One region of the Bacillus sp. 37MA genome, then DNA from elsewhere that is predicted to be linked to it. Evidence: predicted binding sites of a transcription regulator. Region 1 holds the regulator's gene; each other region holds the start of a gene.

Evidence for each region. The regulator LexA, encoded in region 1, represses DNA repair genes until DNA is damaged. The targets are predictions, from matches to a motif close to CGAACATATGTTCG.
Region 2: the regulator LexA is predicted to act here: its motif matches at 2,157-2,170, upstream of recA (recombinase RecA).
Region 3: the regulator LexA is predicted to act here: its motif matches at 2,356-2,369, upstream of A3M5_RS0107465 (YolD-like family protein).

What each region holds. Positions count from the first base shown of each region.
Region 1 covers NZ_KB889752.1:1,011,318-1,015,506, reverse strand. The annotation lists gene A3M5_RS0105665 (DUF896 domain-containing protein) at 116-349, opposite strand; gene A3M5_RS0105660 (YneB family resolvase-like protein) at 422-1,075, opposite strand; gene yneA (cell division suppressor protein YneA) at 1,082-1,393, opposite strand; gene lexA (transcriptional repressor LexA) at 1,548-2,165, shown strand; gene A3M5_RS0105645 (ABC transporter permease) at 2,462-3,247, opposite strand; gene A3M5_RS0105640 (ABC transporter permease) at 3,251-4,042, opposite strand; gene A3M5_RS0105635 (ABC transporter ATP-binding protein) at 4,035-4,189, opposite strand, start outside.
Region 2 covers NZ_KB889752.1:701,366-705,554, reverse strand. The annotation lists gene rny (ribonuclease Y) at 1-722, opposite strand, end outside; gene recA (recombinase RecA) at 971-2,044, opposite strand; gene A3M5_RS0103690 (O-acetylhomoserine aminocarboxypropyltransferase/cysteine synthase family protein) at 2,350-3,642, opposite strand; gene A3M5_RS0103685 (competence/damage-inducible protein A) at 3,712-4,189, opposite strand, start outside.
Region 3 covers NZ_KB889752.1:1,319,474-1,323,662, forward strand. The annotation lists gene A3M5_RS0107450 (Lsa family ABC-F type ribosomal protection protein) at 1-766, opposite strand, end outside; gene A3M5_RS22495 (Ger(x)C family spore germination protein) at 937-1,407, opposite strand; partial or broken gene A3M5_RS0107460 (hypothetical protein) at 1,500-1,719, shown strand; gene A3M5_RS0107465 (YolD-like family protein) at 1,973-2,311, opposite strand; gene htpX (protease HtpX) at 2,458-3,330, opposite strand; gene A3M5_RS24590 (YjcZ family sporulation protein) at 3,525-3,656, opposite strand; partial or broken gene A3M5_RS22500 (IS6 family transposase) at 3,708-4,189, opposite strand, start outside.

The sequences.
Region 1 (4,189 bases):
CAAAAGGTGATTTACTCCTCTATATTAAATGTCTTTTGAAGAATACACAACAATAAAGCAGAACAATGTGAAAAAAAAGAGAAAATCATCAGATTTTATCTTTTTTTAACATTCCTTAATTTAACTTTTTTCTTTTTTGAATGTCCCGCACCTTTTTCGGCGTCACTTCATCGCCTGTCGGATCAAAAATGCGGACAGATTCGACTGTCTGACGCATTGATGAGCGGAATGTTGTTAAATATTCTTTACGAAGCGCGGATTGCTCTTTTAATTCGGCATCCGTCAAAGACGTTTCTTTCGCTTTTTTCGCTAGTTCATTTATGCGTGCAATCTTTTCAGATGATAACAATGGGATCATGCTCCTTTCTATTTATGCCGTTATCGTACACAACAGAACGAACCATGACAAGAAAAAAGCTTCCTAGTTGATTAATTCACTTTCTTTATATTCTATGTAACGCCGGTGAACCGTCGCGCGCGAAATATTGTACCCGAATCCGCGCAATGTTGCGGCGATTTCCTCGTATGTTAAGCCATTTTCACGAAGCCGAACAATCTCTGTCACCGGGATTTCTTTCCGACTGCGCCCTTGATCATTGCCACGATTTTTTAAATTCTTTTCAGGCCGATATCCTTTGGCCACCGCCCGTTTCATCCCCCGTTTAATCTTCAAATTATGAATTTTCCGTTGGTATTCTTCTACTATGCTGACAATCTGCAAAATCATTGAATCCGAATCAGACATGTGCAGTTCACCGTCATCTGCAATGCTATAAACCACTACACCTTCTTTAAATAAACAATGGATAAGCGCAATTTTAGCATTGCCGCGTCCAATTCTCGTTTCATCTTGAATTAACACGGCATCAATATCATCACTTTTTACTAGATCGAGCAGCTCGAGCATACCTGGCCGGTCGAGATCATATCCACTCGCCTGGTCTTTAATAACCGCTGCCGTTTGAAATCCTTTTGCTTTTGCTAGTGCTTTTAGTTCTTCTTCCTGCCTCTCAAGCGATGTTACCTGCTCTTCCTTTTCTGTACTCACTCGGCAATATAAAACCGCTTTTTTCATCTATCATCAGTCTCCATCCGCCAGTTGCAGCCCACCGTCGCTTTTTACAGACGGCACCGGAATGATAAGCTGTTCGCCTGGCAAAATTTTCGTTGTGATCAAACCATTTTCGTCCTGTACCCATTTAATGAATTCTATCTCATCCATGTCATGAAGTGTTTTGTACTCTTCTGCCAAACTCCAGAGCGAATCTCCTTTTTCCACTTTTATTTCAGAATAGGATGGGGCCTCTACTCCGTTAAAAGTAAAATAGAAGGCTGCTAATATAATCATCACGGCTAATGTTAACATAAATGCATAATTTTTGGCTTTTCCCAATAAGAACACCCTTTCCTCGAATACTCGTTCGTTACATATTCTCATAATAAAACGAACGCTCGTTTCAGTCAAGAAGAATTCCGAACCTACGTTTGTCATTTTCCAGAACACATGTTATACTGTAGGCAAACACAAAATAAGAGAGGTGTAGGTAATGACAAAACTATCAAAACGTCAGCAAGACATTCTTGATTTCATTAAGGATGAAGTACGAAGAAAAGGGTATCCACCTTCCGTTCGTGAAATTGGTGAAGCGGTTGGACTCGCTTCAAGCTCAACTGTTCATGGACATCTGGCAAGACTTGAAAGCAAAAACTATATTCGCCGCGATCCAACAAAACCGCGTGCGATTGAAATTTTAGACACGGATAGTTCTGTACCAAAACAGCACCCCGTTAACGTACCAGTCATTGGCAAAGTGACTGCCGGCATACCAATTACAGCCATTGAAAACATTGAAGAGTATTTTCCGCTTCCTGAACGACTCGCTCCACCAGATGAGAACGTATTTATGCTTGAAATCGTCGGCGAAAGCATGAAAGAAGCTGGCATTTTAAATGGTGACTACGTTGTTGTCAAACAGCAGCAAACAGCGAAAAACGGTGATATTGTTGTTGCTATGACAGAGGATGATGAAGCAACGGTTAAACGTTTCTTTAAAGAAGCGGATCATATCCGTCTTCAGCCTGAAAACGCATCCATGGAGCCAATTTTGCTTCCAACGGTCACCATTTTAGGAATCGTCACCGGCGTGTATCGAGAAGTTATTTAAAATGACTGCCCGTCCGTATACTCCACGTTATGATGGATCAACCTGGCGTATGACAATACAAAAAATCCCCTCGGTCTCAGGGGATTTTTCAAAACAAATAAAAAACACCCTGTCAGAAGACAGAGTGTTTTCTCGAAATTTGCGGCGTCCAGACCATGCTCCACAACATGTTCCTAAAAGGAATGTCCGTCCGTCTTACGCAAATGAGCTCATCGCATACATAAATATATAAAATTTTTCACTCATTGTCAACATAATTCGTCATAGTATGAAAGGAACGATTTATTACGGTTCGATTAATTTCCTGCCCCTCTATACTTTGTGACACCGATATTCCACATAACGACAGAGATCATAAAGAACATGATACCTGCCACGGGTGTCATAAACGCGTACACATACCAGTCTTTCCGACCTAAAAAGTAGGCTGCTGGATAGACGCCGACAAATGCAAATGGCAAAATCCATGTAAGCACAAATCGGATGACATGATTGTAAATATCAACCGGATAACGACCGTAGTTGCCAATATTGTATATCATCGGCATGATGCTTGTCGGGCTGTCGGACCAAAAACTAATGCTCGCAATGAGGACAAAAATCGCTGAATATACAAGCGTGCCGCCTAATACCATGGCGACAAAGATAAACGGATCGTACCATGAAAAGCTTAACTCTAACCTGCTTCCTGCATAGAACATGACACCTATCCCGGTGATCACGCCAAAGAGCGATTCAAGTTCCATCCGCTCAAGTACAATTTGAAAAAGACTATGAATCGGCCGCGTTAAAATGCGGTCCATTTCTCCTTTTACGATATACCGTTCATTGAAATCCCAAATGTTAAAAAATGCTCCAAAGATCGCAAATGGCACGAGAAAAAAGCCATAAATAAAAATAATTTCATCCCGCGACCAGCCGCTAATAAAAGATGTATGATTAAAAACGAGTAAAATAAAAATGAAATTAACCGCTTGAGATAACAGGTCCGACACAATTTCAATGACGGTATCAACACGGTATGTAAACCTCGTCTTCAAATACTGGGCGGCATATTGAAAAAAGATCGCTGCATATTTCATCTCTTATCCCCCCTGAACGACTAATTGCTTTCTCGCAGTGAGCCATAGTACTTGAATTGGCACAGTCAAAATTAACACCCATACAAATTGAAATAATAGCGCATTCACGGCCGCTGATCCGCTCAAACTTTCCGTGAAAATCATGCTCGGAACATAACTGATTCCTTGAAACGGCAGAAAATCCATTATCCGCTGCGCCCATCCGGGGAAAAAACTAATCGGCAGCAATAATCCTGAAAAGAGATCAATAATGACACGTTTTGCCCGAATCAAACCTGCATTATTAAAAAAGAAAAACGTCAAAATTCCTGTTAACAAGTTAATTTGCATATTGATTAAAAAGCTGAATACTAGTGCCAGCACAAATAAAAGCCACACAATCGGATCAGCTGAAAATGTGATCGGAAATATAAGCGCAACAATGATCATGCCGGGAATCGAGAAAAACGATAATCGGAAAATACCTTCCCCGAATCCTTGCATCGTTTTCATAAGTAAGTAGTTGTAAGGACGGATCAATTCAACCGCAACTTTGCCTTCTTTAATTTCCTGCGCGATTTCCCGATCAATATTATTGAAATAAAAGGCCCTTGCCATCCACGCAATCGCAATATATGAGGTCATTTGAAGAACGGTCATTCCTTCAATCGACCCTTTGTCTCCATAGATTGCTGTCCAAAGAAAGTAATACGCTCCAATATTAATACTGTAAATCAAAATGCCGCTGTAATAATTCGTCCGGTAGGCAAGCATCATAAGAAAACGAATCCGGATCATTTCAATATACTTACCCATTCATAATACCTTCTTCATAAATATTGCGAATAATGTCCTCAATCGACATTTCATGGACTTTTAAATCCATTATTTTATGCGCAGCGACGACGCAGCCAATTGCATTTGAAATGATCTGTTCATCATTTTTCACGTTTGCGACCCATA
Region 2 (4,189 bases), 310 kb from region 1:
ATGCCTGTCAGCGTTTCAAGTGTACGGATGTTGCGTCCCTCACGTCCGATAATGCGGCCTTTCATTTCATCATTCGGCAATGTCACAACCGATACAGTCGTTTCAGCGACGTGATCGGCCGCACAACGCTGAATGGCAAGTGATAAGACTTCACGTGCTTTCTTGTCTGATTCTTCTTTCGCACGATGCTCATTTTCTTTGACCATGATAGCAATATCGTGAGACAATTCTTGTTCCGTTCTTTCTAAAATGATGGAGCGCGCTTCATCTCGGGTCAGAGCAGAAATTCGCTCAAGTTCAGACTGCTGCTTTTTCACCATCTCATCCACTTTGCTGTCCATCTCTTCAATATGTTGTTGTCTTGTGTTTAACGCTACCTCTTTAAGTTCAAGCGTTTCTTCCCGCTTATTTAGGGAATCATCCTTTCGATCAAGGTTTTCTTCTTTTTGAAGGAGGCGGTTTTCCTGTTTTTGCAATTCATTTCTTCTCTCACGGATTTCAAGTTCTGTTTCTGTACGCAGTTTATGAATTTCATCTTTTGCCTCGAGTAATGCTTCTTTTTTCGAAGCTTCCGCTTCACGTTTCGCGTCATCCACAATTTGATCCGCGGCGGTTTTCGCGCCTGCGATTTTTGATTCAGCAATTGATTTTCGTACAAAATAGCCAACAACGACACCAATGATAAGGCCAAGCAAAATGGAGATGATTGTAATGGGTTCCATCATTTCACCTCCCCTTGCTATAGATGATTGTCATGTTTTTAACATGTCGGCTGCTGTCACAAATTTAAATGGAACAAACAGCACTACATTTACATTTCCATTTTCAAGATAAAAAATGTCAAATATATATCTTCAATTTTATCGGTGTGAAAATTCATTGTCAAGGTTTTCTCAAGGAATGACACCGATTATATAGGCAATGACACGGTTTTAAACAAAAAACAGGAGGAAGCCCTCCTGTTTAAAATTTATTCTTCTTCAAAAAGCGACGGATCTTGAAGCGGCATATCTTGATCTTGATCATTTTCATCCTCTATCGGCTGCGCAGAGATTTGGTCTAGTCCATAACGCTCACGGATTTTCATCATAATTTCATGGCGCAGTTCCGGGTTTTCTTTCAAGAATTGTTTCGCGTTTTCACGGCCCTGCCCAAGACGCTCTTCATTGTACGAGTACCAGGCACCGCTTTTCTGAATAATGTCTTCATCGGAACCAAGATCAATAATTTCACCTTCACGCGAAATGCCTTCTCCATACATAATATCCACTTCCGCTACACGAAACGGAGGTGCCACCTTATTCTTAACAATTTTAATTTTTGTTTTATTTCCTACGATATCATTGCCCTGTTTCAATGCTTCAGCACGTCTTACTTCGAGACGTACAGAGCTATAAAATTTGAGCGCACGGCCGCCAGGTGTTACTTCTGGATTTCCGAACATGATCCCGACCTTTTCACGTATCTGGTTAATAAATATCGCAATCGTATTTGATTTATTGATAGCACCTGACAGCTTACGGAGTGCCTGCGACATGAGACGGGCTTGTAAACCTACATGGGAGTCACCCATTTCGCCTTCAATTTCCGCTTTCGGCACAAGTGCCGCAACAGAGTCAATAACAATAATATCAACGGCACCACTTCGTACGAGTGCTTCCGCAATTTCAAGCGCCTGCTCACCAGTATCCGGTTGTGATAAAAGTAATTCGTCAATATTAACGCCGAGCTTTTGCGCATAGACAGGATCGAGCGCATGCTCTGCGTCAATAAAAGCAGCCTGTCCGCCTTTTGCCTGTACTTCTGCAATCGCGTGAAGGGCAACCGTTGTTTTACCTGAGCTTTCCGGTCCATAAATTTCCACGACACGTCCACGAGGATATCCGCCTACTCCGAGTGCCGCATCAAGTGCTAGAGAACCACTTGGAATTGTTGATATGCGGCGCTCTGCCTGCTCTCCAAGTTTCATTATAGAACCTTTACCGAATTGTTTTTCAATTTGTTTTAGCGCCATGTCTAAGGCAGCTTGACGGTCGTTCGTCATAAAATTCCTCCTCATAAATCTCTTAATCTATAGTGGGAACAGCTGTTTTTTGGGGTTGTGTAATAACCTGTCATAACTATACCGTATTTAAAAGTGAATTACAAGCAAAAAACGAACATTTATTCGATTATTTCCACCTGCTTTCAATTGAGAATGATACGTCGGGATGAGTAGAGAGATTCTAAGAAGAAGCAGAAGAGTAATAGAAGAGTTTTCTTGCAGCACACCCAGACAGTGTACTTTTTATAGTATAGCATAACATCCATAAAAAAAGCGCGCCTAGATATGACGGCGCGCCGATCAAATTATGAGTTGATTCCCGTTCCTTTTTCAATTGCTTGCTTTAAGTCTGCAATTAAGTCTTTAGGTGATTCAAGACCGATAGATAGACGAATCAATTCTTCTGTTGTACCTGTCTTTTTCATATCTTCCGCACTAAGCTGCTGGTGCGTAGTCGATGCCGGATGAATGATCAATGATTTGCCATCCCCTACATTCGCCACATGCGACCATAATTCAACCGAGTCAATCGCTTTTTTACCGGCATCGCGGCCGCCTTTAATCCCGAATATGACAATCGAACCAAAAGTGCCATTTAAATATTTTTGTGCCAGTTCATGAGATGGATGATCACCTAGTGATGGATGAGAAACCCATTCAACACCCGGATGACTTTTTAAGAATGCAATGATTTCTTGTGTATTTTCATGATGACGCTGAATACGGAGATGCAATGTTTCGAGCCCTTGCAAAAGCAAAAAGGCACTGTTTGCACTAAGTGCTGGACCGAAGTCACGCAGCAGCTGAACACGCAGCTTCACTGCGAACGCTGGACCTTCAATATCCGCATACTTTAACCCATTATACGACTCGTCAGGTGTTGTAAATCCTGGGAACTTATCCGTATTCCAATTAAACGTCCCGCTGTCGATCACGATACCGCCAATGACCGTTCCATGGCCGCTAATCCATTTCGTTGCCGAGTGAACGACAATGTCTGCGCCCCATTTAATCGGCTGAGAACCATATGGAGAAGCAAATGTATTGTCCACAATTAACGGGATGCCATTTTCATGAGCGATTTCTGCTGTTTTTTCGACATCCAGTACATTCAACGATGGATTACCAATAATTTCAGCGAAAACAGCTTTTGTTTTCGTTGTAATCGCTTTACGGATATTTTCCGGATCAGTTAAATCAACAAACTTGACCTGAATTCCATACTTCGGTAACGTATTGGCAAATAAATTGTATGTACCACCGTATAGATTTACATCCGCTACAATTTCATCTCCTGCATGGGCTACGTTCATAATCGCAAATGAAATAGCTGCCATGCCGGATGATAGTGCTACAGCTGCTGCACCGCCCTCCAGAAGTGCAACCCGCTTTTCAAATACATCAACCGTCGGGTTCGTAATGCGTGTATAAATATTGCCGGCCTGTTCAAGCGCAAATAATGCACGCGCATGATCTGTGTCTTGAAAAACATAGGATGTCGTTTCATATATCGGTACAGCACGAGCTCCTGTTACTGGATCTGGATATTGCCCACCATGCAACAAATTCGTTTCGGGCTGCCACTGTTCTCTCGTCATCTATCGTTCCTCCTCGTTGTTCATTCGCTACAAGTATATCGATTCTTCGCGTTCATCGTCAATTTATTATCAGAACATTTCAGCAAATGCCTGAAGTAAATAATGACAGCCGTATTTCACTGTCCGTTTTCGAACGCCCTCACGGCTTCCCACCATTTTTAATGGATGAACAATTGTTTCCAGCCCTTCTGCTGCAATCGCCAGAAAAACAGTTCCCGGTTCATGTCCTTCGAGAGGATCAGGTCCTGCAACACCGGTAAAACTGATACCAATGTCCGATTCGCATAAGTTTCGTACATTTTCAGCAAGTTCTTTTGCGCATTCACTGCTGACCGCACCGTACCTTGATAACGTGTCGCTTTTCACGCCAAGAACTTGTTTTTTCACTTCATTTGTATAACAAACAATGCCGCCTTTAATATGAGTGCTCATACCTGGAATGGCTGTCAATTCCCCAAGGAACAATCCACCTGTTAAACTTTCAGCCGCCGCAATGGTCAACTTTTTTTCTTTCAATTGATCTGCAAGTTCTGCTGCAATGGTCGTT
Region 3 (4,189 bases), 310 kb from region 1:
TGTCCAATTTAGAACCAGAATTCGTTGTTGCATTTTTTGAAGCTTCGACTTGGTTAGACCAACCAGCCGAACGTTTTGAAGATTGATTTAACCGTCCAATATCCTTCTGCAAGCGTTCATTTGTTGCTTGTTCATGTTCCTGCTGTCGGTCAAAGTTCAACTTCCATGAAGAATAATTTCCACTTTGAACCTCAATATCTGCTCTATTTATAGACAAGATATGATCAACACAACCATCTAAAAAGTTACGGTCATGAGAAATTAAAATAAACCCTTTTTTCTTCCTCAAGTAATTAGAAACCATCTTACGAGCTTCAGTATCTAAATGATTTGTTGGTTCATCAATTAATAAAAATTGCCCTTCGTTTAAAAATAGAGCAGCAAGCAATACCTTTGTTTGTTCACCGTTTGATAAAGTTTCAAATGGGCGGTACATGGCTTCGGCATCCACATTTAAATAAGCTATTTCTCGAAGAAATTCCCAGTCCTCAGCTTGAGGGCATATTTCTTCTAAAATTTCATGCGTATACTTACTTTTATCTTCTACTGGATATGGGAAGTAGTTAAAATCGACCGAAGAAATGATTTTCCCCTTATATTCAAATTTACCTAGTAATAAATTAAAGAACGTTGTTTTCCCTCGTCCATTTCGACCAATAAATCCAAGCTTCCAATCTGTATCAATTTGAAAGCTTATATCTTCAAAAATATTATCAAAACTACTCGGATAAGAGAAAGTTAAATTTTGTACTTGTATCATTGACATTTTTATTCCTCCTTTGTATATCACGCTTTCTTTTAATACAAAGTCGGTATATCCATCTCGTCTACTTTACTCCGTATAAGTTTGATGGATTATAACGACTTATACGGAGTAATTCATGTGTAACATCCAATTCTAAAGCCATGTTAATTCTCCTCTTCATTAGAATGTAGTTAAAGGTATAGGAAATATACTTTTTTATAGGAGAAAAGAGACATTGAATCCCCAAGAATTAATACAATTCCTAAATTGAAAAATTCTACTTTTCCTTCAGTGCTTTCCCCATTAAATGCATTATATAACAAAGTTTCATCTAGACTAATTTCTCCAACCATTCTTCCGTTTTTTAACACACCTGAACCTGTATGCTCAACCAATGTAGTGTCCCCAGGACGGAGAAGAGGAACTGCAACATCTCTTGTATAGGAATGAATACTCCTATATATTTGCCAAACCCTTGTCAATGAAATTTCAGGATTCCATCCAGCATTTTTCTCAAAAAAGTCCAAGAGACTGGTTCCATTGGGAGGAGTATTTTTTTTCATACTTGCAAAAAATTGCTCTATATCGTCATCGCATATTGCAACTAGCGCCTTTGCAGAGATATCTCTTGATCTCATGATACCAGAAATTAGGTCCTTTATACTCTCCTCAGCTTAACTTCTATCTATAACAACAACTTTCACATGTAAGAGATCTACGTCATGTTCCATATTTGTACTAATTTTCTCCACGGCTTCATCAACTAGCTTTGGAAAATGGTGATGCTATTCATCCTGCCTGCTATCACTACACTTGAAAAAATGGTGTGGGAGACAAGGGCAATGGCTGAAAAGAAGCTATTTAATAAAATTAGTCAATCTCTTACAAATGAGCAAAAAGAAAAGCTTGAAGAGGTCATTACTTCGCAACATCCATCCGAATCCAATAAAACGATATTGGGTTGGTTAAAGGAGTATATAATCTTACAATTATTGTACCATTAAATTATAAAGTAAAATTGCTTGTGAGCTTTCTTTATCAGTAAGCTGCTTTTATCAAACTTTATTTTAACGCTACAGTAAAGAAATTTTTTAACTAACGGGTAGCTTTAGTTCAACAAAACACTAAAAAGGATGAGCGTTTAGCTCAACCCTTATGTCCTCCTATGACGCAAAGTAAGACTTAACATCAATAAAAAGCAGATCGCGTTTTGGCAGTGTACTATAATCAATTTCCATACTCGTCGCCCTCTTCTACAAAGCGAATAGAAACAATGTCCTTCAAACAGAACATTCCCTTTCCAATTAGTATCAGACGCCCGTTATGGCTATTCAATGACTGTACAATGCCAGTAGCTTCAATATAAGGAAGTCCAAACGTATTTACTTCGATAAAAATGGGCTTCGATAGATGATACGATTCACTCACCATACGATTAAATTCTTCTGCCGCTTGTTCATCCAAAAAAAGTGGCGGTTTTTCTGTTTCGTCCATTTTAATCATTTCCACATGTTCAGATAGTAACATGCCCTTCCATTTCAACATCTTTCGGTCATTATAGAGCATTTTGTGTCCCTCCTATGGAACAAAGGTTCTTTTTATACAGTATACAAACGTAAGTTCCTTTATTCAAGCGTATTCAGATGTGAATCAATATTTGCATAAATAAAAAAAGACTTTCTACATCTGAATAATGTAGAAAGTCTTAGATATTAAAGTGATTTCAAATGTTCAATGCGTTTTTCTAATGGTGGGTGAGTAGAGAATAGTCTAGAGAATTTTCCCTTGCCACTAATTTTAAAAGCAGCAATAGACTTTTGGCTGTCATCAACCAAGCTAGTCGTGTGTCTTAATGATTCTAATGCGTGAATCATATTCGCCTTTCCCCCTAATTCTGCAGCTAATTTGTCCGCTTTAAATTCACGTTTTCTTGAATGCCAAAAGATAATGGGACTGCTTAAAATGCTGAATAGAATCTCGAAAACGATAGAAGATACGAAATAAACAATTCCAGCCACTTCTTCTCTCACAAAACTTGAAACAATTTTTGAAGCAATACGGGAGAAGAAAATAACGAATGTGTTGATGATACCTTGCAATAGAGTCGTTGTAACCATATCACCATTCTTAATGTGTGCTATTTCGTGTGCAATAACCCCACTGATCGCATTACGATCCATCCTATCTAACATACCGCTTGAAATGGCTACTAATGAACGTTTTTTGCTTGGTCCAGTAGCAAAAGCGTTGACTTCTTGTGAATGATAAATACCCACTTGGGGCATAACTTTCAAACCAGCCACACGTGCTAAACGATATGTTTCTTCCAGTGCAAAGCGTTCGTGATCGCCACGCGGGGAATGTTCATCAATTAATTGAACACGCATAACCCATTTCGCCATTATACGAGACATTAACAATGAAATGATGGAACCAGCAAAACCAGCGATGACACTGAAGGCAAGCAGGGAACCATAACCACCGCCACCAATATAACTTTCTACACCAAGCAACGTGGTGATCATTGTAATGGTGATTAATACTAGAATGTTAACGAATATAAATAAGGAAATACGTTTTAACAATCAAGACCCTCCTAGTTTGTAATAAACTTTCTCCTAATTAGGTGATCATCAATAATGAAACCTACATTATATAACTATATACGAAAAAGTAACTAAAAAGTTTCAAAAAAAATAAAGCATAGACCTATCTCTGTAGCAAGAAGCGTGTCTATGCTTCGAAAAGTGAAGGAGTAATGAGAGGTAGAATTATCATCTTAAAAACGATTGGCTTGATTAATAACCACCATGAACAAAAAAGGCTCCAATAATATAATTAAAAGGATAAATAATACGACCACTATCGCAAAGCCTCGGCCGTATCCATAGGCAGGTGCTACTATGCTCACAAATTCCCCTCCTATTGGACAAACTTCACCCCTTGATGAACCTGCTTCTTTTTAATCATATGCACTCAGTATGTAAGTGACTGTACGAAAAGATTTCAACCCTAACATAGAACTAACACGCTTCTTGATAAAAGGATGGTCCTGTTCTACGATATTATTTAAATACTTCTTTTGTCTGAGTTGCATGCCTGATGGTATGTTTTTTCTTTTCTTAATTCTTCAACTGCTATAGGATAAGCAGAATTTTTATCCACTGTTATGACACGAGGCTTTGAAACATGAAAAGACCGCAAAGCTTTCTTGAAGAAGCACTTTGCAGTCTGTTTGTCTCTTGTTTTACTAAGATAAAAATCAATCGTGTTTCCTTTGCAGTCCATTGCACGATACAGGTACATCCATTGACTTTTTACATTGATATACGTTTCGTCGACTCTCCAAGAGTCATTTGTTGGTCGAAGATGACGTCGTACTCTTTCATCTAATTCCGGTCCATATTGATGAGCCCAACGCATAATCGTTGTGTGAGCCATCGA